DNA from 4 places in the Leisingera sp. F5 genome. Region 1 is predicted to be linked to each of the others. Evidence: riboswitches for the same ligand, from Rfam matches in the RefSeq annotation. Region 1 holds a riboswitch; each other region holds the start of a gene.

Region 1 (5,802 bases):
CAACACCGTGGTGCGCGGCAACTGCACCTTTGGCATGTTCTCCAACTACCCGGAGAATGTGGACGACGCGCTGCGCCAGCGGGCCGGGGCGCGCTTCCTGGTCGACGGGCCGAAGACGCGCGAGGATTACATCGACATCCTGACGCTGCTGATGGGCAAGAACCATGAGATCCCGCTGGGCGAGCACGATCTGTACGGCGCGCAGGAGATCAAGAAGGCCGTCGCGCGCTCCTTCGAGGCCTATAACCGCCCGCAGGAGCCGGGGCTGATGGAGGTCTTTGGCCGGGTGCAGGATCAGATTGGTGAGCTGGATGATCTGGCCAAGCTCGGCACTTATCTGAAGGCGATCCAAGCTGCGGATGAGCGGTTTACCGGGCGGGCCATCAAGAACATCACCGATGCGGTCAAGGTTCGCGCGATGGATTTTGAGCTGCCGGATGAATGGATGGAGAACCCGGAGCTGTTCCTGTTCAAGGACTATGACACCAAATCCGCGATGATTGCCGAGCTGCGGGTGCCGATCACGGTCGACATGGTGGTGCAGGAGATCAACCGCTACGCCGACAGCGAGTTCCGCTATGCCGACAAGTCGGACGAGGTGGCGATTGAAAACATGGTGCGCGATTTCGGGCGGCAGGAAGAGGCCAAGCGGCGCTATCTGGAGGGGAAGGGGTGAATCCTGATCGGGTCTTCAGGTGGCTGATGTTAGTGTTCTTGGTCGTGGCAATTGCTGGGTTAGCCAATGATTTCTTTCCGAAAATGTTTCCAGCGATTGTGAATGGGCATCCGATGTCTGAGGTGATTGCAAGTCTTGTTACTGCAGGGGCGGCTGTCGCAGCAGCACTAACAGCTTACTTTGGCCTCACTACGTGGAAGAAAGAACGCGATGCCGACTTTGCAAAAGCGTTGGCAGCGGAGATGTATCGCTACCGGCAATCTCTACATGCTATCCGGTTGCCGTTTCTGACATCCACAGATCTTGATTTCTTTGAAGAGAAAAAAGTGCCCGATCAAATTGATCGAAAGGTCCGCCTTTATCGGTGGCGGCGTTCACGAGAGGTACTGAATGACGTCAACGCACTTCTTGCAGAGGCTGAACTTAGATGGCCATCTGACATAGCCAACGCTTTTGAACCTGTGAAAAAGATAGAACGAGAGTTTACGAACGATGTGACTAGGTATGGGGTGCTAGAAAAAAGGCATGGTGCGTTATGTGACATGCAAAGGTCTGGACAAATTTCAGACGAACAGTGGAACAAAGAGTTTGACAAAGACGCAGGAGAGCGCCTCGAGCTTGAGGGCAAGCTGAACGACTCTTTCAATGACGATGACGCATTTCGCAATCGTATTGATGCTGCATTTGTTCCGATGAAAGCTTTGCTGAGGACGAAGATTTGATGCGGTTGACGTTATACTTCGCGGCGAAGCCGCGACGCGCCCGACCCGCCCCCCAGGGCGGGCGCGTTCCGCACCCACCCTCGGGCCGGGCGCATCGCTTGTGTGATACGGATAGGAGGACAACATGAAACGCCTCATCCAGCATGGCCTGATGTTCGGCAATCTCTTCCACGTCGCCTCGCCCGCGCTGGTGGAGCGGTACAATCGCGCGCTTAAGCATCTGACCGGCAAGACCACGGCGCTGACGGATTTCCACGTTGATATTTCGGGCTTCTCGCCCGAAATCGGGGATGAGCTGGGGGATGATCACTATCTGAACCATGCGGGTGTCAACCGGCAGTTCATTCTGCTCAGCACCGAGCAGAAGCGCTGCCCGCTGTTGCATGTGAAATTCTCTACCAGCCGGGACATTCTGCGCCGGTTTATCGAGGTCAATGAGCGCCAGCTGTTTGCGCTGACGGCAACCGATGCGGTGGCGGGCGAGCTGGTGAATTCGGTGTTTGAGGTCTCCACCCCAGCTAAGCTGTTCGACATTCAGCAGGTGCGGATCGAGGCGGATACCACCCGCGGCACCCTGCGCCATGCGGACCGTCTGGCTGAACTGGTGGAACGGTTCAAGACCGGTGAGGACGCCTGGTTTGATGATGCGCTGATCGGTGAGATGATCTCGACCGCCGAGAAGACCGGCGATGTGACCCGCAACCCGGTGCATCTGGAGCATGAGGTGTTCGCGCAGTCGAACTTCTGGACCGCGCATTTCGGGGGCCTCTATGTGTTTCCGGGGCAAGAGCATCCGGCGGTGATTGCCAGCGGGGCAAAGCCGGAGGACGTGCCGCTTACCCATGTGTTTGATCTGAGCGAGCGCAATGCGATTGCCAAGTTTCTGGATCTGAACGGGCTGGCCGAGCCGGTGATCCGCGCGCGCGGCGTCGATGGTGCCGCGATCCTGCGGCAGAAGATGGGGTTCCTGGCGGTCTCGGTTCTGACCGGGAAGGGGCGGGACTTGTCGGGGCTGTCGCGGTCCGATTTGCGGCGGCTGGCGGCGCGCCATGCCGAAGAGCTGCCGGAGGAGTTCGAGGGGCTGGCAGCACTTGTGCGCTGGGCCGAGGGGGGCGGCAAATGGCCGAAGATCCGCTCGGACCATCCGGCCTATTTCTATTCCTTGCGGGCGTCGGACACTGCCCAGCGGGACTTGGTGAATATGCTGCTGGCGGAGCTGTGCCCGCATGACTTCCGCCAGATGTTCATCTGCCACAAAGAAGAATTCTACCGCCAGTACCGGGGCTGGCCGGAGACGAAAAAGGCCTATGCGGCTGAGTTCCTGGCGCGGGAGTATGCGGTGGACAAGGCCGGCGCGCGCGCCGCGCTGTTCGGGCATGAGCCGGATATGGAGGGGCGCTCGCCCGCGCTGCCGCGGGTCCAGCGCAAGGGAATGGTCGAGCGGGTTGGTCCTTGGGGCGCCGTGAACCGGGTGCGGGGGCGCTAGAGATGTTCGGCTTCATCCGCCTGATCCTGATCCTTCTGGTGGTGCTGACTGTGACCTATGGTGCGGTCTCGCTTTATTCGCGCGAGGTGCGCCGGGCCAAACTGAAACGGCGCTGGAAACAGAAGGGGTTGACCGGCGACCGCAGCACCTTCATCCAACGGGGGCTGCGGCAGTATGACCGGTCGTTCCGGCGCAAGCTGATCCTGCTGGTCTATATCATTCCGCTGGGGGCAATCGCGCTTCTGGTCTACGTCATTAACTTCATGTGAGGTGTAACGCATGCGTTTCATCAAATGGGCTATCCTGATCACCATCTGGGTGCTGTTCGGCGCCTTCCTGCATTACACGCTGCCGCAGTACGACGTGGTGCGCATCGTCAACACCTATGAAGAACGGCAGGAGCTGAACGACTGGACCCGGATCTTCTGGTCGCAGCCGGACGACCAGTCGGCGGAGCTGATCAACCGCGATGTGCAGTTCATCCAGGCGGTGCGCCCCAATGGGCGCAACATGGTTTACCGCAACGAGGATACCGGCTGGAATTGGCCGCCCTATTTCAAGTTCGACACCGCCAATCTGTACACCGATGCGAATGACAGCATCTCGACCAAGGCCAGCCCGGAATGGGTGGCCATCATGCACTACGGCTGGCGCAATGAATTCCTGTCGGTCTTCCCCAATGCAGTGACGATCAATCCGGTTGCGGGGCCGGAGGACAAGCCCACGAACTGGTTCTCGATCATTTTCCTGGTGCTGCTGGCGGCGGTGATGTGGGCTATCTATGTGCGCTGGCGCCGGTTCCGCCGGTCCCGGATCGACCCGATGGTCGAGAATGTCGAGGACAGCCTGTATGCCGCGGGCGATGCGATTGCCGAGCGTAAGGGCCGCGTCCGGCGCTGGCTGGACAGCTGGAAATCCAAGTGACAAGGGGCCGCCGGTTTGGCGGCCTTTTTCATATCGCGGCGACGAGGCCGAATCGGGTTGCCGGGCGAATCGCAGGTAACTGTGTGAAAGATAAGCGGTTGCCGCAAACAGGCTGGCGAATGCCGGTATGAGAATCTGCCGCATGAGGCTGTGGCGGCAGAAGAAAACCTGCATGTCTTATTCCGGTTTCGCCGGGTCGGTTTTGTTTCCGAAGGACGGCAGTTTTTAGGGCAATTTGGCGGTTAGCAAGGTGCCGTCCTTTGGGGCGGAGAATTGGGAAGCTGGTGAAATTCCGGCACTGCCCCCGCAACGGTGACCCCGGGTTAGGCTTGGTAAAGACCACTGAAGGAATGCCTTCGGGAAGGTGCCATGCCCCGCCATCTTAAGGCCCCGGGACAGTCCGGAAACCAGCCTTGCCAAGATAACGTCAACCGCGGGCGGCGGCAGGGCGGTTGCGGGCGTGCGGCCTGCAATCTCTCTCCTCATGCCTGCACCCAGCCAACACGCCGCGGGGTTGCGGCAAAGGAGAGAAGCAGATGCTTCAGGACAGCGAAATTCTGGCCAAACTGGTGGCCCGGCAGAAGAACTATTCCATGGAACAGGCGTTCTACACCGACCCGGGTGTGCTGGATCTGGACATGCGGCAGATCTTCTACCGCGAGTGGCTGTTTGCCATTCCCGCCTGCGAAGTGCCGAAGCCGGGCAACTATGTCACCCATCAGATCGGCGCCTATAACGTCATCATCGTGCGCGGCACCGACGGCGAAGTGCGCGCCTTCCACAACGCCTGCCGCCACCGCGGCTCGGTTGTGTGCAAGGCCAAGAAGGGCAACTCGCCCAAACTGGTCTGCCCCTACCACCAGTGGACCTACGAGCTGGACGGCAAACTGCTGTGGGCGCGGGACATGGGGCCGGATTTCGATGCCTCCAAACACGGGCTGAAGCCGGTGCACTGCCGTGATCTGGCCGGTCTGATCTATATCTGCCTGGCCGATGAAGCACCGGATTTCGATGCTTTCGCCGACGTCGCCCGTCCCTATCTGGCGCCGCATGATCTGGGCAATGCCAAGGTGGCCTTTGAAAGCTCGATCATCGAGAATGGCAACTGGAAGCTGGTCTGGGAAAATAACCGTGAGTGCTATCACTGCGGAGGCAACCACCCGTCGCTGTGCCGGACTTTCCCGGAAGATCCGTCGGTCACTGGTGTTGAGGGCGGTGAGACCCCGCCGCATCTGCAAAAGCATTTCGACCGCATTGAGGCCGCAGGGGTTCCGTCGCAGTTCCGCATGGGCGCGCGCGGCCAGCACCGGCTGGCACGGATGCCGCTGAACGAGGGCGCGGAAAGCTATACCATGGATGGCAAGGCGGCAGTCGCCAAACCGCTGGGCCGGGTGCCCTTTGCCGATGCCGGCACGCTCTTGAAGTTCCACTATCCGACCACTTGGAACCACTTCCTGCCGGATCATTCGCTGGTGTTCCGGGTCACTCCGATCAGCCCGACCGAGACTGAAGTCACCACCAAATGGCTGGTGCACAAGGATGCGGTCGAGGGTCAGGACTATGACATCACACGCCTGACCGAGGTCTGGATGGCGACCAATGACGAGGATCGCATCGTGGTCGAGGACAACCAGCAGGGCATCAACTCCCCCGCCTATGAACCCGGCCCCTATTCCGAGGTGCAGGAAAGCGGCGTCATCCAGTTCTCCAACTGGTATGCCGAGCACCTGACCCGCGCGCTGACCGGCCGTCACCTGATCGCGGCGGAGTAAGCACATGGGACTGCAGGCTAATTTCGAGACGCTGGACGAAACCCTGGCGTGGAAGGACGACGAGATGCTGGAATGCGTCTCGGTTGTGCCGGAAGCGCCAAACACCGCCACTTTCAGCTTCCGCGCGCCGTCGGGCGCGTGGTTCAAATACCAGCCGGGCCAGTTCCTGACGCTGGAGCTGCCAGTGCCGGAAGGGACCGTTTGGCGGACCTATACCATCAG
Region 2 (5,802 bases), on a different contig from region 1:
ATGAGCGCGTCGGTTTGGGCGCGCAGCCACAGGTAAAAGGCCACATAGGCATGGCGCGGCGTGCGGTCGAGGTCGTGGTAATCATCGACGCGGTTTTTCACCTCACCGCGTTCGGGCTGCAGCGCGATCAGGGCTTTGCCTGCGCGCAAGGCCTTGAAATGAAAGGCGCCATCGCGGCAATCTTGGTCATCTTCCGGGACGCCCCAGGCGGCGGTCAAGGTGTTCTGCAGGTCTTGCGGCAGGGTGGCGAGGGCGGATTTGTAATCAGAGAGGGGGACGCACAGCGTCTCTTCCATCAGCCGCAGGCCGGTGTTTTCCTGCGGCTCAACTGTATAGCCCTGGTCCCAGAGCGTGCGCAGGATCTCGTCGCAGGACGCCAGCGCGTCGAGGCCGACGGCATGGGCGAGGTTGTGGTCGCGGCCGGGGTAGGTGGAGAGGATCAGGGCGAGGCGCTTGTCCGCATTCGGCAGCTTGGCGAGGCGCAGCCAGCCCTCGACACGGTCGACGGCCGCCTTGATGCGGTCCGTATCGGCGCGGTGGGCAAAGCGGGAATATTGCAGGTCCGGGTCTTTTTTGCCCGGCGACTTGAAGCTGACGACGCCTGCGAAGATACGGCCGTCGACCTCCGGCAGCACCACATGCATGGCGAGGTCGGCAGGCGAGAGGCCGCGGTCGGCCTCGGCCCAGTCTTTGCGGCGGGCGGTGGAGAGGGCGACCTGGAACACCGGGCAGCCGGTGGCGGAAAGCGGCGAGGCGCTGCCGTCGGTGCCCTGCGCCGAAAACGCGGTGGCATTGATGATCGCAGCCGGGTTCAGTTCAGGGAGTTTTCTGCGCAGCCATTCTGCGGCGGCGGCGGCCTTGAGGCTGGCGGCAAAGATGCCGTAGGCGGCGTAGCCGCGGGCGCGGAGGTCTGTGATCAGCGCATCCACCGGCGCGGTATCGGCGGCAGTAAGGTAGGAGCGGTAGAAGCTGACCAGCACCAGCGGTTTGTCCTGCTGGGGCAGATCGGCGAGCACGCCCTTGGCGGGGTCGTAGAAGCCATGCTGCGGCATGGTCTTGAGGCCAAGCACCGGGCCTGCATAAAGGCCGGCGGCGAGCGAGAGCTGGGCGAGGGCGGCCTGGGCTGCGACGGCGCCGCCGGCGTCGCACAAGGCTTGGAGGCGGCGCAAGGTGGAGACGGGCAGGGTGGACAGCTCATCCAAGCGCGCATCTTCGCGGCCGTCTGCGGGCAGGATGGCCAGGGCAATGCCCTTGCGGCGGGCGAGGTCCTGCAGGGTGGCAAGGCCGTAGGACCAGTAGCTTTCGCCGCCTATGAGGCGGACGAGGACGCCCTTGGCACCCTCCAGTGTCTGTTCCGCGTAAACGTCGACCGAGAGCGGGTGCTTGAGCGCCACCAGATTGGCGACCCGGAGGCTGGGCAGCTTGCCCTCCGCCCGGTGCCAGCCTGCCGCAAAGGCACCGAGGTCGCTGTCGGAGAAGGACAGCACCACAAGGTCCGCAGGGGTTTGTCCCAGGTCCTGCGGGGTATCGGTCTCGTCAAGGCCGTGGCTTTCGCGGAAGACGACGTGCATGGGCTCAGGCTCCCTGCCTGGAAGGTCGTTTGATAGCGGAGAGGGCAGCGCCCGGCACGGCGGGGCAGGAAGCGAAGCGCCCGCCCCGTTTTGCCGAAGGCAAACCTTTGGTTTGACGGGGGCGGGACGGGCGCTGCCCGGCGTGCCGCCGGGCTGGACCGTTCAAATTCTGACGCTTCGTTTTCACTTGCTTACGCCCCCAGTTCGGCGCGGATGGCCTGTTCGTCGATGTCGTCATGCTCGGCGATGACCACCAGGGCGGTCTTGCGCGGCTGCGTCCCCCAGGGTTGGTCGTACTGGGCGCGCAGACGCTCGCCCACGGCCTGAACCAGCATCCGCATCGGTTTTCCTTCCACCGCGACATAGCCCTTGACGCGCAGGATGTTGCGCTCGCGGGCGAGTTTCACGATGGCATTCTGCAGCGCTTCGGGGTCGGTTACTTCGCCCATTTCGACAACGATGCTTTCAAAATCGTCATGCTCGTGGTCGTGGTGGCCGTCGTGGTGGCTGGGGCGGGCGTCCAGATCGTCTTCGGCAGCGGCGCCCAGGCCCAGGATGATGCGCGGGTCGATGACGCCTTCGCTCATCGGCAGGATCGGCAGCTTGCGGGGCGCTTCGGCCTCGATCACCGCGCGGGCTTTTTCGACGCCTTCGTCGCCGGCCAGATCGGCCTTGGACAGCAGAACGATGTCAGCGCAGGAGATCTGGTCTTCGAACACTTCGGACAGGGGCGTTTCATGGTCGATGCTGTCGTCCGCCTCGCGTTGGGCCTGCACGGCGTCCAGATCGGGGGCGAACTGGCCTTTGGCCACGGCTTCGGCGTCCGCCAGGGCAATCACCCCGTCGACGGTGATGCGGGAGCGGATTGCGGGCCAGTCAAACGCCTTCAGCAGCGGCTTGGGCAGGGCCAGGCCGGAGGTCTCAATCACGATATGGTCGGGTTTTTCGGGCAGGGCCATCAGCTGTTCGATGGTGGGGATGAAGTCATCCGCCACGGTGCAGCAGATGCAGCCGTTGGCCAGCTCCATGATGTTCTCGGCCGGGCAATTGTCATCGGCGCAGGATTTCAGGATGTCGCCGTCCACACCGGCGGTGCCGAATTCGTTCACCACCACGGCCAGACGCTTGCCCTGCGGGTTCTGCATCAGGTGGCGGATCAGCGTGGTTTTGCCAGCGCCCAGAAAGCCGGTGATAACGGTGACGGGGATCTTGTTGAGATCGCTCATGATTACTCCTCGGAGAAGAACTTGGCCGGCGGGATGCGGGCAACGGATTGCTTGCGGAAGGTCTGCGGACGCTGGCGCCAGGGCACAACGCCATCGGCGGTGCCGGCGTAAGCCGCAGCGCCTTCCAGGATTTCGGGGACATGCTGGTCCGGGTCGAGGTCGCCATAAACATAGGTCCAGCGTTCCGCGCCGCCGATCAGGGCAACGGCGCAGCCGCGCTTGCACGACGACAGGCATTCGACACCGCGCAGACGGACGCCCTCGGGCATCCCGGCCTCTTCCAGCGCGGCGTGCAGGATGGCGCCGGGGCGGGCGGCCTCCGGGTCGGCGCCGTCGCGGCGGCAGGTGAGGCACACGGTCAGCGTGACCGGTTCCGGGGTGCTGGCGGGGGTGCCCGCCTGATCGTCAGCCATCAGCGCGTCTCCTGTCGCGGCAGGCATGCGGGATGGCCGAAAAAGGGGCATTTCTGTGCCTGCCCCTCAACCGGTCGCAGAACACCCCGTCTGCCCGTTGAACTCTCTCACGCTGGCAGGTCTCCCGGCTTGCGGATGCCAAGGCGCGCGCCTTGCCGGCCATCCTGCCTTCCCGGGGATTGTCCCAGTGGCATGGCGGCCTCATCCGGTCACGGTCGCGGGGGCGGCTGTGCTTGAGCTCCCATCGGATATGGAGGCCTTCACATTCCCTCTTCGCCTGTTTTCACAGGAACCAGCTGAACCCCCTTGCGCTATCGTGCCCTTCTTTGTCAAGACATGGGTCAAACAGCTGGAGAGCCCCCCATGAGTGAAAAGTCTGAAACCGGCATCTCAGAGGAAGAAGCCGCCCGTCACGCGTCCAAGATGGCCAAGAAGAAGGCCGCGCGCGACCGGATGATGAAGACCAAGGAGGGCGAGAAGGGCCTGATCATCGTCCACACCGGGCCGGGCAAGGGTAAATCCTCGTCAGGGTTCGGGATGATCATGCGCTGCATTGCGCATGGGATGCCGTCGGCGGTGGTGCAGTTCATCAAGGGCGCCTGGCAGACCGGCGAGCGCACGCTGATCGAAGAAAATTTCAGCGGTCTGTGCCAGTTCTACGCGATGGGCGAAGGCTTTACCTGGGAGACCCAGGACAAAGCCCGCGATATCGCCGCCGCGCAAAAAGGCTGGGAGAAGGCCAAGGAGATGATCCTGGATGAGCGCAACACCATGGTGCTGCTCGATGAGATCAACATCGCGCTGCGCTATGAATATCTGGACCTGGAAGAGGTGCTGGAGTTCCTGGTGGAGCAGAAGCCGCCGATGACCCATGTGGTTCTGACCGGCCGTAACGCCAAGGAAGAGCTGATCGAGATCGCTGACCTGGTGACCGAAATGGGCCAGATCAAGCACCCGTTCCGCGCCGGGGTGAAGGCGCAGAAGGGCGTGGAATTCTGAGATGTTTGGCCCGGCCGACCGGCCGGGCTGCGCTCGACCCTCCCGTCAAACCGAAGGTTTGCCTCCGGCAAAACGGGAGGGCACTTTCGCACCCACCCAGGCTCGGGCGCGTCTCTAAGAGCTAAGCCGCGAGCTGTCCCGCTTTTCCTTGAATGTAGGCACCCACCGCCGCGCGCTGAGCCTCATCCAGCCGCAGGCCCAGCTTGGTGCGCCGCCACAGGTAGTCGTCGCCTGACCGCACCCATTCACGGGCGATCGCCCAGTCAAGCTCCTGTGCCGTGATTGTCGCACCAAAGTCCTGTCCCAGATCACCGGCTGTTTTGGTATCTCCAAGCACCTCCCAGGCCTCGGTTCCATAGGCGCGGATCATCCGGCCCGCCCAATAGGGCGTGAGGAACGGGTAGTCCGCGGCCAGTTTGTCTTGCAGTTTTTTCACATCCTCCACCGGGAAATCGCCGCCGGGCAAGGCCACGCCTGCGGTCCAGTCGGGGGGCAACTGCGGAAAGGCTTCGCCGATCTTGGTCAGCGCAGCCTCCGCCAGTTTGCGGTAGGTGGTGATCTTGCCGCCAAAGACATTCAAGAGCGGCGCCTGCGCCTGGTCCAGTGTCAGCACGTATTCGCGAGTGGCCGCGGTGGCGGAACTGGCGCCGTCATCATAGAGCGGGCGGACGCCGGAATAGGTCCAGACAACATCTTCGCGGCTCAGCGGCTGCTCGAAGTATTGCGAGGCGAAATCAACAAGATAGTCCTGCTCCGCCTCGGTGCACTGCGGTTTTGTGTCCGGGTCCGGATGGTCGGCGTCGGTGGTGCCGATCAGGGTGAAATCCTGCTCATAGGGGATGGCAAAGATGATTCGCCCGTCTGATCCTTGAAAGAAATAGCAGCGGCCGTGATCGAACAGTTTCGGCACCACAATATGGCTGCCGCGCACCAGACGCACGTTTTCGCGGCTGTTCTGGCCCAGCTTCTGGTGCAGCACATCGGCCACCCACGGCCCGCCTGCGTTGACCAGCATCCTGGCGCGGTGCTCGTGTTCGGCGCCGGTGGTGTGGTTCTTGGTGCGGATCACCCAGTGGTCTGCATGGCGCTGGGCGGAGAGAACCTCGGTCCGGGTCAGGATTTCTGCGCCGCGGGACTGTGCGTCGCGCGCGTTCAGCACCACCAGCCGGGCGTCTTCGATCCAGCAGTCGGAATACTCAAAAGCGGTTTTGAATTTGTCCTTCAGCGGCCGACCCGCCGGATCGGCGGCCAGGTCCAGCTTGGCGGTGCCGGGCAGGATGCCGCGTTTTCCCAAGGAGTCGTACAGGAACAGGCCCAGGCGGATCAGCCAGGCCGGGCGGCGGCCCTTCATCCAGGGTATGAAAGTGGTCAGCAGCTTGGAGGTTGGTGTCTCGCTGTCGAACCGCATGTCCTTGTGAAATGGCAGCACGAACCGCATCGGCCAGGAGATATGCGGCATCGCTTTCAGCAGCACTTCACGCTCGATCAGCGCCTCACGGACGAGGCGGAACTCAAAGTATTCCAGGTAGCGCAAACCGCCGTGAAACAGTTTGGTCGAGGCGGAGGATGTGGCGGAGGCGAGGTCATTCATCT
Region 3 (5,802 bases), on a different contig from region 1:
AGCGGCACCGCCAGCCACACATCCGGCCAGCGCACCCCGCTCATATTGCCCATCAGCCAGAACATGATGCCGCGGGCCTGATCAGCATTGGCCGACTTGGCGATGATGAAAGCAGTCAGCGCGTTGAACAGCTGCGAGCCTGCAATGCCGGCCAGCACGATCTGCGCTGCCGCCGCGCGGCTGCCGCCTGCTCCGGCGGCCCGGGCCAGAACGGCAACAAAGCCAAAGGCCAAAAGCGCGCCATTGAAGGCGCCAAAGGACAGCGACAGCGCACCGCCGCCCAGCCCAGCAATGGTCACTGCAACCGCCCCGGTGGAGGCGCCGGCAGAGATGCCGAGGATGTATGGATCGGCCAGCGCATTGCGCAGCAGCGCCTGCAGCACCACACCCGCCACCGCCAGCGCCGCCCCGCAGGCCCCCGCCACCAGCGCCCGCGGCAGCCGGTAACTCCAGACAATGCCTTGATCTATCGGATCAACCGGCAGCCCTGCCCCGGCCAGCTTGTTGGCCAGAACAGACAGCACAAGGTCAGGCGCAAGCGCGGTTTCCCCGATCATTGCGCCTGCCAGAACCGCCGCAACCAGCACCGGCAAGGCCAGGCACGCGCCCTTGACGCCCTGCCATGTGATTGCGGCGGCTGCGCTCACTGGCTGTTGCCGATCGCGCTGAGTTCAGCAGCCAGTTCCTCCAGCGCCGGAATGGCACGGATGGTGGCATCCATCGCCTGAGCGTCCATCACGACGATGCGGTTGTTCTTGACCGCATCCATCTGGCTGGCCACCGGATCACTGCGCAGGAACTCCAGCTTTTTCTCATAGTCATCCGCAGCAAAGCGGCGGCGGTCCATGCGGGCAATCACAATCACTGTGGGGTTGGCTTTGGCGATGGTCTCCCAGCCGACAGTCGGCCATTCCTCGTCGGTTTCGATGACGTTGCGCAGGCCCAGCTGCTGCATCATGTAACCCGGCGCGCCCTTCTCGCCTGCCACAAACGGATCGCTCTCCATTTCAGGCGAAGAGAACCAGAACACGGCGGATGCATCTTCCAGTGCGACTTCCTGCGCCTTGGCAACAGCTGCCGCCTCGCGGGCCTTGTAGTCGGCGACCAATTCGGCGCCTTTTTCGGCTTCGCCAAAGATCGCCGCCAGCTCCTCGATGCCCTGATACAGGCTGCCGGTGGTGAACATCCGGGTGCGGGTTCCGTCGCCGCCGGTGGTGTTGTCCTTACCGACGCAATCGGCGGGCATCACATAGGTCGGAATACCCAGATCATGGAACTGCTCACGTTTGGCCACGACGCCTTCGGGGCCAACGTGCCATTCGTACTGCGCCGCAACCAGGCCGGGCCGCTTAGCAACCACGCTTTCAAAGCTCGGATCGTTGTCGGCCAGGCGGTCGATCTTGGCATTCAGGTCCGCGTATTCGGGCAGCACGTCGTTGAACCAGACCGAGGTGCCCAGCACCTTGTCGCCCAGCCCCAGCGCGTAAAGCACTTCGGTCGCCGCCTGGCCGACCGTTACGGAAGACGCTGCCGGCGCCTCGAAAGTGATCGACTGGCCGCAGTTTTCAATGGTCAGCGGAAAGGTTTCACCGGCCGCCGCAGCCTGTGCAGCAGCGATGAAGGAAAGGCCGATCAGGCCGGAACGCAAAAACATGATATTCGATCTCCATGTGTCAATGACCGGAGAACGGGTGAAAGGGCATTGACCGGTAAGGCAGAGGTCCTTGCCCCCGTTTGCGGCACCGGAAACCGGCGGCGCATCTTATCGGCAACCTCCCCGGACAACCCCGCCCGGTGTTTTTCGGTTTTCACCGGCAGGTCTCCTGACTGGCGGGTCAATGACTGTGCCGTCTTCCCGGACTGTTTTGGTCCAGTGACGTCATGGCACAGCTCTCGCCGCCTACAGTTGCGGGGGCAGTTCCGTTTGGCGCCGGCAGGCACCGCGGATTCCCTCTTAGCCCTTTCGGGACCGGTAAAGCGCGGGTAGCGCATCCCTTTCGTTGCGGCAAGAAAAAGTTATTCTGCAGCAGAAATTCTGCGGCCCGGGCACAGCTGCGGCAAGCAGCCTAGGTAGGAGGGTTTCCAAAGGCACGGACAGATGGAAAATTCCAGAAGAAGCCGTTTCAGGGTTGGGACACCCATCAGCCGCAGCCGCAAAAGCGGGACTGCAAACTGTCCGGAGACAGCCCGCAGTCCCGTTATTCGACCACGATCAGATCGGTATCCATCGCCTTGAGCATGTCCAGGATGGCCTGCGGCGGTTGCGCGTCCGTATAGAAGACTTCGAATTTGGTATCCTTGCCGATCGACACCGGCGCGCGCTTGTTGAATTTGTCATGATCGGCAACGACTATCCGGACCTGCGCATTGGCCGCCGCGACACGGGCCAAATTTGCCTCTTCCAGGTCATGCAGCATGAAACCCAGTTCGGCATTGATCGCCCCGGCCGAAAAGATGGCAAACTGCACGTTCAGCCGCCGCACCAGATCCAGCGCTTCGGCCCCGAAGGCGCCGCCGTCATGCGGGCGCAGCTCGCCGCCGGCCAGAAACACCCGGTTGTTGTTGCGCGATGCCAGCGCATGGGCCACCAGCACGGAGTTGGTCACCACAAAGAGGTTTGACCGCTGCTGCAGCTCCTGCGCCACATAGGCTGTGGTGGAACCAACGTCTAAAAAGACCGAATCCCCGTCGCTGATGGTCTTGGCCACCTCGATGGCCAGACGCTGCTTTTCAGAGGCGTGGGTGTCCATCCGGCTTTGCAGCGGCAGCTCGTTCACATCTTCAACCAGATGCACCCCGCCGTGAACCTTGCGGACCGCCTGGGCATCCTCCAGCGTGCGGATGTTCCGCCGGATGGTTTCATTGGACACACCCAGCCTGCCAGCCAGATAGCTGACCCTGCAGGATCCGCCTGCCTGCTGCAGCGCCCGCAGGATTTCCTCTTCACGCTGGTTGGTGGTCTTACGGGTTTTGGTCATCTGGCCTCCTGTTGCGTTGCTACGCCAGAAAGCCACAAAAAACAACACACGGACCTCTAGCGCCGCAATTTTTTGCTCAAAAACCGCCTAATTCAGAGACAATTGTGGCTTATTGTGGTTTTTTATTGACTGACAGACATAACCGCAGCACCATCTCAGCACGCGACGCCAAGAATCGCACAAAATGCCACATATCAGGGAATTCCTTATGCTGAGAAACTTCAACGCTTTGGGAGCCGTGGCGCTGACAGCCGCCGTTTCCGCTCCATCCGCCTGGGCCGCCGAGTCCTCCGACCCCATCAGACTGACACTGCACGACTGGTCCGGCCAGCTGATCAACACCAAGATCATGGGCAGCATCCTGCAGGAGGCAGGATACAACGTCGAATACGTCCAGGCAGACTATATCGCCCAGTTTGCCGGGTTGAAGACAGGGGACCTGCATCTGGCGATGGAAATCTGGGAAACCACCGGACGCGAGGCGCTGGACGACGCGACTGCCTCGGGCAAGGTGGTCAACGCCGGCGAAACCGGGCTGATGGCGATCGAGGAATGGTGGTACCCCGCCTATATGAAAGACCGCTGCCCCGGCCTGCCCGACTGGCAGGCGCTGAAAGACTGCGCCGAGGAATTCGCAACTGCTGAAACCTCCCCCTACGGGCGCTATGTCGGCGGGCCGGTCACCTGGGGCGGCTTTGACGAGGAACGCGTCGAGGCGCTAGAGCTGGAATTTGAAGTTGTGCATGCGGGCACCGATGCGGCACTGTTTGCCGAACTTGAATCCGCCTATCAGCGCCAGGATCCGATTGTCCTGTGGGTTTATGTGCCGCACTGGGCGCCGGCCAAATACGACGGCGAGTTCGTGGAATTCCCGCCCTATTCCGCGGAATGTTACGCTGATCCTGCGGCGGGGGTGAACCCGGATCTGGCTTATGACTGCGGCAAGCCGCGCGGCCCGATCTGGAAGGCGGCCTGGGCCGGACTGCCGGAAAAATGGCCGGGTGCCTATGAGATCGTTCAGTCCTACCAGATTACCAACGAAGAGATGAGCGCCATGGTCGGCAAGGCGGATCTGGAGGGCGTCGATATCGATACAGTGGTGTCCGGATGGATGACCGCAAACAAGGACCGCTGGTCCGGCTGGATCGGCAACTGATCTCACTCCCCGGGGCTGCTGCACGCTCTCCGGCAGCCCCGGTCTTTTCTCCTGTCCCGTCAATCAACCCGGCCGCTTTCTGCGGACCGGTCCAGGAACCGCATTGATGTCTCCCAAGACCAAACTCTCCTGCCGCAACATCTGGAAGCTTTATGGCGCCAATGCCGAGGCGTTTCTGAACAGCAACCCGTCCCCCAGCGGCGCGGAGATCCGCAAGGCAGGTATTATCGGCGCTGTGCGCGATGCCCGCATCGACATTGCCGAAGGCGAGATCTTCATCATCATGGGCCTGTCCGGGTCCGGCAAATCCACCCTGGTGCGCTGCCTGTCGCGGCTGATCGAGCCGACCGGCGGCGAGGTGCTGTTTGACGGTGTGGATCTGCTGACCGCCAGCGAGCAGGAACTGATCGAAATCCGCCGCCACAAGATGGGCATGGTGTTTCAGCACTTTGCCCTGCTGCCGCATCTGACCGTGCTGCAGAACGTGATGTTCCCGCTGACCGTTCAGGCCGCGCCCAAAGCCGAGGCGGACGCCAAGGCCCGCGAGGTGGTGGAACTGGTCGGCCTCAAAGGCCGCGAGGATTATTACCCGCGCGAGCTGTCCGGCGGCCAGCAGCAGCGCGTCGGTATTGCCCGCTCCTTGGTGACGGAACCTGATCTGTGGTTTCTGGACGAGCCGTTCTCGGCGCTTGATCCGCTGATCCGCCGCGAGATGCAGGACGAATTCCTGCGCCTGCAGGCCCGCCTGCACAAGACCATCGTCTTCATCACCCACGACTTCGAGGAGGCCGTGCGCCTTGCCGACCGTATCGCCATCATGAAGGACGGCGAGATCATCCAGATTGCCACGCCTGAGGAACTGGTGCTGAACCCGGCCACGGACTATGTCGCTGAATTCACCCGCCACATCCCGCGCTCCAAGGTGCTGACGGTGGGCGGCATCATGACCCCGGGCACGGACGGTGACGGCCCCCCGGTTCCCGCCGCCGCCCGGGTATCGGAGGTGGCAGAGCAGATCATCGCCGCAGATGCCCCGCGCCCGGTGTGCGATGAAAACGGGCGCATCATCGGCAGCATCGGCCGCACAGCGGTGGCCCGCGTGCTGTTCGGCGCGGGGAAAGCGGCATGAAAGCGCGTCTGACTTGGCAAAGCGCCGCAGCCTGGGGGCTGGTGCTGGTCACAATCCTGCTAGGCTGGTTCGGCCGCGATCTGGCCAAGGCGCTGGATGCGCGCTGGCTGATCAAGATCCCCTCCTCTTGGGTGATCCCCTTCAAAACCCGTATATCTTCCGCCATGTCTTGGCTGGTGGAGGACGCGGCCATCGGCCCGGTGTCCTTCACCGATGCCACCCGCGCCATCGCCTGGCTGATCGAACAGCCCTATGAGCTGATGCTGAGCCTGCTGGCGCATGGTTTTCTGTACGGCCCCGGCCCGGCCCCGCAGGTGCTGCTGCCGGCCGCCAGCTGGATCGCGGTCACCATCGCGGTGATTGCCCTGGGACACTTCTGCCGCAACTGGGGGCTGGCGGCGGTCGCCGGGGCCTGTTTTGCCTATCTTGCGGTCTTCGGACAGTGGGACAGCGCCATGGTCACGCTTGCCTCGGTGGTCATCGCGGTGCCGATCGGCGCAGGCGGCGGGCTGCTGGCCGGCATCTGGGCCTACCGCCAC
Region 4 (5,802 bases), on a different contig from region 1:
GGCGCAATCCGCTGCCGCCACGGCGCTGGGGTTCAAGAACTATGACACCGATGTGCCCTTTGCCGGAGTGATCCTTAACCGGGTGGCAAGCCCGCGGCATGAACGGCTGACCCGTCTGGGGATGGAAAAGGCCGGTATCACGGTGCTTGGCTCCCTGCCCCGGCGCGGTGATCTGGCGCTGCCGGAACGGCATCTGGGACTGATCCAAGCGGTGGAGCATCCCGATCTGGAAGCGGCCATTGCAGGCTATGCGGCGTTCCTGCGTGAGAATGTCGATCTGGAGGCGATCAAATCGGCGGCACTGGCGGGGGCGGCCCCGGCGGCGGCGGCACTGCCCCTGCCCCCAGCCCAGCGGATTGCGCTGGCGCGGGATGCGGCGTTTTCCTTTACCTATCCGCATCTGCTGACCGGATGGCGTGCAGCCGGGGCAGAGATCCTGCCATTCTCGCCACTGGCGGATGAGGCGCCCGCGGCGGACGCCGATCTGATCTGGCTTCCCGGCGGCTATCCTGAGCTGCACGGCGGCACGCTGGCGGCGGCAGAAAACTTCCGCACCGGGCTGCGCAAACATGCCGAAACCAAGCCGGTGCATGGTGAATGCGGCGGCTACATGGCCCTGGGCGAGGCGCTGATCGACAAGGAAGGCAACCGGCATCAGATGGCCGGGCTTCTGGGTCTTGTGACCTCATACGAGAAGCGCAAATTCCACCTTGGCTATCGCCGGGCCGTGCTTCAGGCCGGCATGCCGGGTTTTGCTGCTGGCACTGCGCTGCGCGGCCATGAATTCCACTATTCCACCATTCTGGATGAACCCGATGCGCCGCTGGCCAATGTCATGGACGCGGACGGCAACCCGGTGCCGGAAACCGGATCGGTCAAGGGCCATGTCACCGGCACCTTCTTCCACCTGATCACCGGAGAACAGGCATGAGCGGGTTTGTCAGCTTTGTCTCTTCCGGCCCCGGCGATCCGGAGCTGCTGACCGTCAAAGCGGTCAAACGGCTGGAAGCCGCGGATGCGGTGCTGTTTGACGATCTGTCCTCGGGGCCGATCCTGAGCCATGCCCGGAGTGACGCCGATCTGGTCGGCGTCGGTAAACGCGCAGGCCGCCCCTCGCCGAAGCAGGATCATGTCAGCCGGCTTTTGGTGGATTATGCCTCTTCCGGCCTCAATGTGGTGCGGCTTAAGTCCGGGGATTCCGGCGTTTTCGGACGGCTGGAAGAAGAGATCGCCGCGCTGCGCGAAGCAGGCATCGCGTTTGAGATCGTGCCCGGTGTGACCGCAGCCTCGGCTGCGGCAGCGGCGGCAAACATCCCGCTCACCCGGCGCAAGACCGCGCGGCGGCTGCAATTCATCACCGGCCACGATGTGACCGGCGGCCTGCCGGACGATCTGAACATGGCGGCGCTGGCCGACGCCGAGGCCACCACCGTGGTCTATATGGGCAAACGCACCTTTGCAGCGCTTGCGGAAAAGCTGATGGAAGCGGGCCTGCCGGCAGAAACCGATGCGCTGGTTGCGCTTGGTGTCTCCACGCCCGAACAATCGCTGCACCGCCACAAGGTGGGCGAGCTGCCTGACATGCTGCGGGCGATGGAAACCACTGCGCCGGTGCTGATCCTCTATGGCCCGCTGGCCGACCAGGACCTGGCCGAGGGATGAACGCGCCGATCCTCACTCTGTGCCGTACCTGCCGCGACGCGGACCCTGCCCTGCCCGGGCAGGCCGCCGCAGTGCTGGAGGCGGCGGGGGTGAAGGTCAAGCTGCAGCAGGTGGACTGCATGTCCGGCTGCAAACGCCCGCAGACGCTGGCTGTGCGGCAGAGCGGCAAGACCGCCTATCTGTTCGGAGAGATCACTGCAAAAGACCTGCCGGACATCCTGACCTTCCTGCGGATGTATGGTGAAAGCGCCGACGGCAATTTTGCCGACGCCCGTCCGCTGGGCAATTTGCGTTTCAAGGCGATTGCCCGCATCCCGGCCGAAACCGCCTGAATAGCTGTGCTGCGTGACGCTGAAAGGCTGCAAACTGGCGGAATCATTCTTGACCCGGCGGCGCCCCGCGGGGCAGAACAATCCGACACGGTGTCTGATAGTGCCTAAGCACTGGGACTGAAACGGGAATGAGGACGGTGGACCAAATCGCGGCACCGAAGCCTCAACCGCCCCCGCGACTGTGAGCGGCGAGCGGCCTTCCAATATCCACTGGCGCAAGCCGGGAAGGAGGAAGGCAGCTGCGACCCGCGAGTCAGGAGACCGGCCGTGTAAGGACGCAACAATCTGCCGTCGGGTGTGACGGCGAGGAGGACTAGAAATGACGACCAAAACGCTCAAGGCATCTGCCGCCGGCACGACCTTCATCCCGGCACTGTTTGCCGTGGTTCTGGGCCTGGGGATCATCACCCTGACCGGCCATGTTCAGGCATCCGCTTTGCATGACGCCGCTCACGATGTGCGCCACGCAACCGGCTTCCCCTGCCACTGAGACCATGTTCAGTCGTATTCTGATCAGCGGCTTGTTCGCTGGTGCTGCAGCAGGGTTGATTACCGCCCTGCTGCAGCTTTATTTCGTGCAGCCTGTGCTGCTGCACGCCGAGCTCTATGAATCCGGTGAGCTGGTGCATTTCGGCGCTGACGCTGTTTCAGCGCATCCCGAACTGCCCGGCTTTGATGCTGTGCGCGATGGTCTCAGCATTGTCTTCACCATGCTGACCTACACCGGCTATGCGCTGGTGCTGGTGGCGCTGATGTCGATGGCCGAGCGCCAGGGGCATGAGGTGACCGCACGCAACGGCCTGATGTGGGGCCTGGCTGGCTTCATCGCCTTCCACTTTGCGCCCGGCATGTCGCTGGCGCCGGAAGTGCCCGGGGTGGCAGCTGCCGACGTCGGCGTGCGCCAGATCTGGTGGACCATCACCGTGGCGGCAGCTGGTGTCGCGATGTGGCTGATCGCCTTTGGCGGCAATCTGGTGAGCTATCTGGTTGCAGCCCTGCTGCTGATGGCGCCGCATGTTGTCGGCGCACCTGAGCCGGAGACGTTCTCAGGTCCGGTTCCGACCGAGATCGGCGCCCTGTTTGCCGCTCGTGCCTTTGGCATCGGCATGGCCGCCTGGGCATTGCTGGGCAGCTTTGCCGGCTACTTCTGGCAGGCTGAAGGCAAGCGCGCGGACGCCGCTGCCTGATCCCGCCCCTCTTGCTCCCCGCCGGCCCGGAACCGGCGGGGCATTCTTTTTTTCGAGGATGACAAAATGTCCCGCTCTCTCGCTCTTTTTGCTATCGGCCTGGTGTTCGGCGGCGGCGCCGGTTTTGTGACGGCTGCCGGCAATGGCATCACCTTTGACGGTCATGATCATGGCGATCCTGCGCATCATGGCGGCAGCAATGCCGAAATGGCAGCCCATGACCATTCCCAGGCCGTCAGCCTGGCGGCGGGCCCGGATGCGCCCGGTGTTGCGGTCCAGCTGCATAAGGACCCGATGGCCGGCTGGAACCTGCAGGTCACACCGCAGAACTTCCGCTTTGCGCCCCAGAACGCCTCTGCCGCGGATGCAGACGGCGAAGGCCATGCGCATGTCTATATCAATGGCGAAAAACTCGCCCGCCTGTACGCCGGCTGGATGCATATTGCATCTCTGCCCGCAGGCGCCGAGGTGAAAGTTTCGCTGAACACCAACAGCCACAGCCCGCTGATGATCGACGGCGTGCCGGTCGAAGCCAAGGTGACCGCCCCGGCCGACAGCGAAGGCTCCTGACCGCAACTGCAGGCTTGCAGACAACAGCGCGCGGCCCCATAGGGGGTCATGTTTTCATGCTAGAGGCCCCGTGATGATTGAGCTTTCCCTGATCGGCATCGGCACCGGCAACCCGCAGCACATGACGCTGCAGGCGATCGACGCATTGAATGCGCAAGACCTGATCCTGATCCCCAACAAGGGCGCGGGCAAGGATGATCTGGCGGGGCTCAGGCGGGAGATCTGCACCCGGGCCATCGAGGGCGGCGGGCCGAAGATCGTCGAATTCGCCCTGCCGATGCGCGACGAGGCCACCAAAAGCTACCACCGGCGGGTGGATGACTGGCATGACGCCATCGCGGAAATCTGGTGGCAAAACATCACCGCGAACCTGCGCGAAGGCGGCAAGGCGGGCTTTCTGGTCTGGGGCGATCCATCGCTTTATGACAGCACCATGCGGATTGCTGAGCGGCTGAAGACGCTGGCGGACATCAAACTGACAGTGATCCCCGGCATCACCTCGATCCAGGCACTGACCGCGGCGCACGCGATTCCCGTGAACGAGATCGGCGCCCCCTTCACCATCACCACCGGGCGGCAATTGCGCGAAAACGGCTGGCCGGACAGCGCTGATACGTTGGTGATCATGCTGGACGGGGAATGTTCGTTCCAGTCCATTGATGCGCAAGAGGCAGAGATCTTCTGGACCGCTTACGCGGGCATGGAAAACCAGATTTCCGTGGCAGGCCCGCTGGCGGAGGTTGCCGGCCAGATCATTGAAACCCGCGCCAAGGCACGGGCCGAACATGGCTGGATCATGGATATCTACCTGCTGCGACGGCGGTAACTGCCGCTGTCAGAGGCGAAACAGCGCTTTGAACCCCGCCTGTATTTCCGCAGCGCAGCAGGTCTGGAGTTGTTCCGTTGCCAGGGTGCGCTGGCTCAGTTGTTGCTGATGATGCAGTGCAATCAACCCGCCGGTGCATGGAATAGACTTGCGGGGTCTCCCCCGGCCATGACCCATCGCAGCAGTTCATTGCAGGCCGACACATAGTCGCCCGCATTGGCCTTTCGCATCATCTTTGACCGGCACACCGAACCGGATCCGACATTGAAGGCCAGCTCGAGCATGGATGCCTGCACGCCGACAGGAATGCGCTTGTTCGTCATGCAGCCTGAGATTTCCGCATAGAGCGTTTGAACGTCCTCTTCGAGACGATCCACGCATTCCGCCATGGTCGCCTTATCGCCAATCTGCACACCATGGGTATCGCCAAAACAGATGGTCGCCACGTCCACAATGTCGCGGTACGCTTCCAGCCGCACCTGGGGGCGTCACCGCCTTGATCGGCGCACTTCAGCTGACGTTTGATTTCAGTGGGCGGGCACGCACTCACCAAATGCTTCAGCACGACTACTACCAAGCGCTGGCCAATTTTCAGAGAATTACCGATCCGACCGAGAGCGACGTCGCAGAGGCGAATTCGCAGCTCACCACAATCATGGCTCATGAGCCGCCCGTGATGCGGGCCGTCGATGCCAAAGCACACAATGACGCTATAGATGCCACGGGCTTTTAAGAGCAAGACCAGAGGCTCAAGGTGCCGTTGTGGCACCACTTGCTCCGGAACTTCATTGGCTTTGAAGGCAAGAACTACCCAACCTTCAATGAAGTCGAAATCCTCAAACACAAGGCTCTCGAAGCCAAGAAAGGAAAAACACCTAATGCAACGACGCAATAACAGTTCATTCGGCGGCAAGCTGATAAATAATGGCTGGGGAGCCAGACAGCCACAGAAGCCAACGAAAGACGGCGGAAGCTCCAAGGAGAAATAGCAATCAACCCTCCTCACGCCGCCTGCTCCATCGCCTGCACCGATCAGCAGATCGCGGCGATCACCGGCCACAAGAGCCTGTCCATGGTCCAGAAATATTCGAAAGGCGCGTGTCAAAAGCGCCTGGCAAAAGAGGCTCAAGACCTTCGGGAACGGAACAAAAACAGATCATGAACGTGGGGAATTTTTTGGGGAAACCCAAAATCACCCCTTCGGGGCGGTCGATCAAGGTGGCAG

Evidence for each region. A riboswitch is a leader RNA that binds a small molecule or an ion and turns the genes downstream of it on or off. The one in region 1 is predicted to bind cobalamin.
Region 2: linked by a shared signal. The riboswitch ahead of A2I95_RS09700 (DUF1636 domain-containing protein) and the one ahead of A2I95_RS22890 (aromatic ring-hydroxylating dioxygenase subunit alpha) in region 1 are both predicted to bind cobalamin.
Region 3: linked by a shared signal. The riboswitch ahead of A2I95_RS16555 (ABC transporter substrate-binding protein) and the one ahead of A2I95_RS22890 (aromatic ring-hydroxylating dioxygenase subunit alpha) in region 1 are both predicted to bind cobalamin.
Region 4: linked by a shared signal. The riboswitch ahead of A2I95_RS09770 (CbtB domain-containing protein) and the one ahead of A2I95_RS22890 (aromatic ring-hydroxylating dioxygenase subunit alpha) in region 1 are both predicted to bind cobalamin.

What each region holds. Positions count from the first base shown of each region.
Region 1 is NZ_LUKH01000062.1:137-5,938, reverse strand. It holds gene A2I95_RS22915 (ATP-binding protein) at 1-676, shown strand, start outside; gene A2I95_RS22910 (hypothetical protein) at 703-1,398, shown strand; gene A2I95_RS22905 (DUF6638 family protein) at 1,523-2,884, shown strand; gene A2I95_RS22900 (hypothetical protein) at 2,887-3,153, shown strand; gene A2I95_RS22895 (DUF1523 family protein) at 3,164-3,808, shown strand; cobalamin riboswitch at 4,040-4,239, shown strand; gene A2I95_RS22890 (aromatic ring-hydroxylating dioxygenase subunit alpha) at 4,345-5,580, shown strand; partial or broken gene A2I95_RS22885 (FAD-binding oxidoreductase) at 5,585-5,802, shown strand, end outside.
Region 2 is NZ_LUKH01000011.1:108,363-114,164, reverse strand. It holds gene cobN (cobaltochelatase subunit CobN) at 1-1,571, opposite strand, end outside; partial or broken gene cobW (cobalamin biosynthesis protein CobW) at 1,763-2,773, opposite strand; gene A2I95_RS09700 (DUF1636 domain-containing protein) at 2,800-3,210, opposite strand; cobalamin riboswitch at 3,307-3,522, opposite strand; gene cobO (cob(I)yrinic acid a,c-diamide adenosyltransferase) at 3,574-4,209, shown strand; gene glpD (glycerol-3-phosphate dehydrogenase) at 4,331-5,802, opposite strand, start outside.
Region 3 is NZ_LUKH01000024.1:10,539-16,340, reverse strand. It holds gene A2I95_RS16560 (iron ABC transporter permease) at 1-647, opposite strand, end outside; gene A2I95_RS16555 (ABC transporter substrate-binding protein) at 644-1,654, opposite strand; cobalamin riboswitch at 1,796-1,989, opposite strand; gene A2I95_RS16550 (DeoR/GlpR family DNA-binding transcription regulator) at 2,199-2,978, opposite strand; gene A2I95_RS16545 (ABC transporter substrate-binding protein) at 3,187-4,134, shown strand; gene A2I95_RS16540 (glycine betaine/L-proline ABC transporter ATP-binding protein) at 4,241-5,263, shown strand; gene A2I95_RS16535 (proline/glycine betaine ABC transporter permease) at 5,260-5,802, shown strand, end outside.
Region 4 is NZ_LUKH01000011.1:122,596-128,397, forward strand. It holds gene A2I95_RS09755 (cobyrinate a,c-diamide synthase) at 1-931, shown strand, start outside; gene cobA (uroporphyrinogen-III C-methyltransferase) at 928-1,662, shown strand; gene A2I95_RS09765 (DUF1636 family protein) at 1,659-1,994, shown strand; cobalamin riboswitch at 2,066-2,279, shown strand; gene A2I95_RS09770 (CbtB domain-containing protein) at 2,314-2,484, shown strand; gene A2I95_RS09775 (CbtA family protein) at 2,489-3,181, shown strand; gene A2I95_RS09780 (hypothetical protein) at 3,248-3,751, shown strand; gene cobF (precorrin-6A synthase (deacetylating)) at 3,825-4,577, shown strand; gene A2I95_RS09790 (glycoside hydrolase family protein) at 4,700-5,056, opposite strand; gene A2I95_RS09795 (hypothetical protein) at 5,074-5,310, shown strand.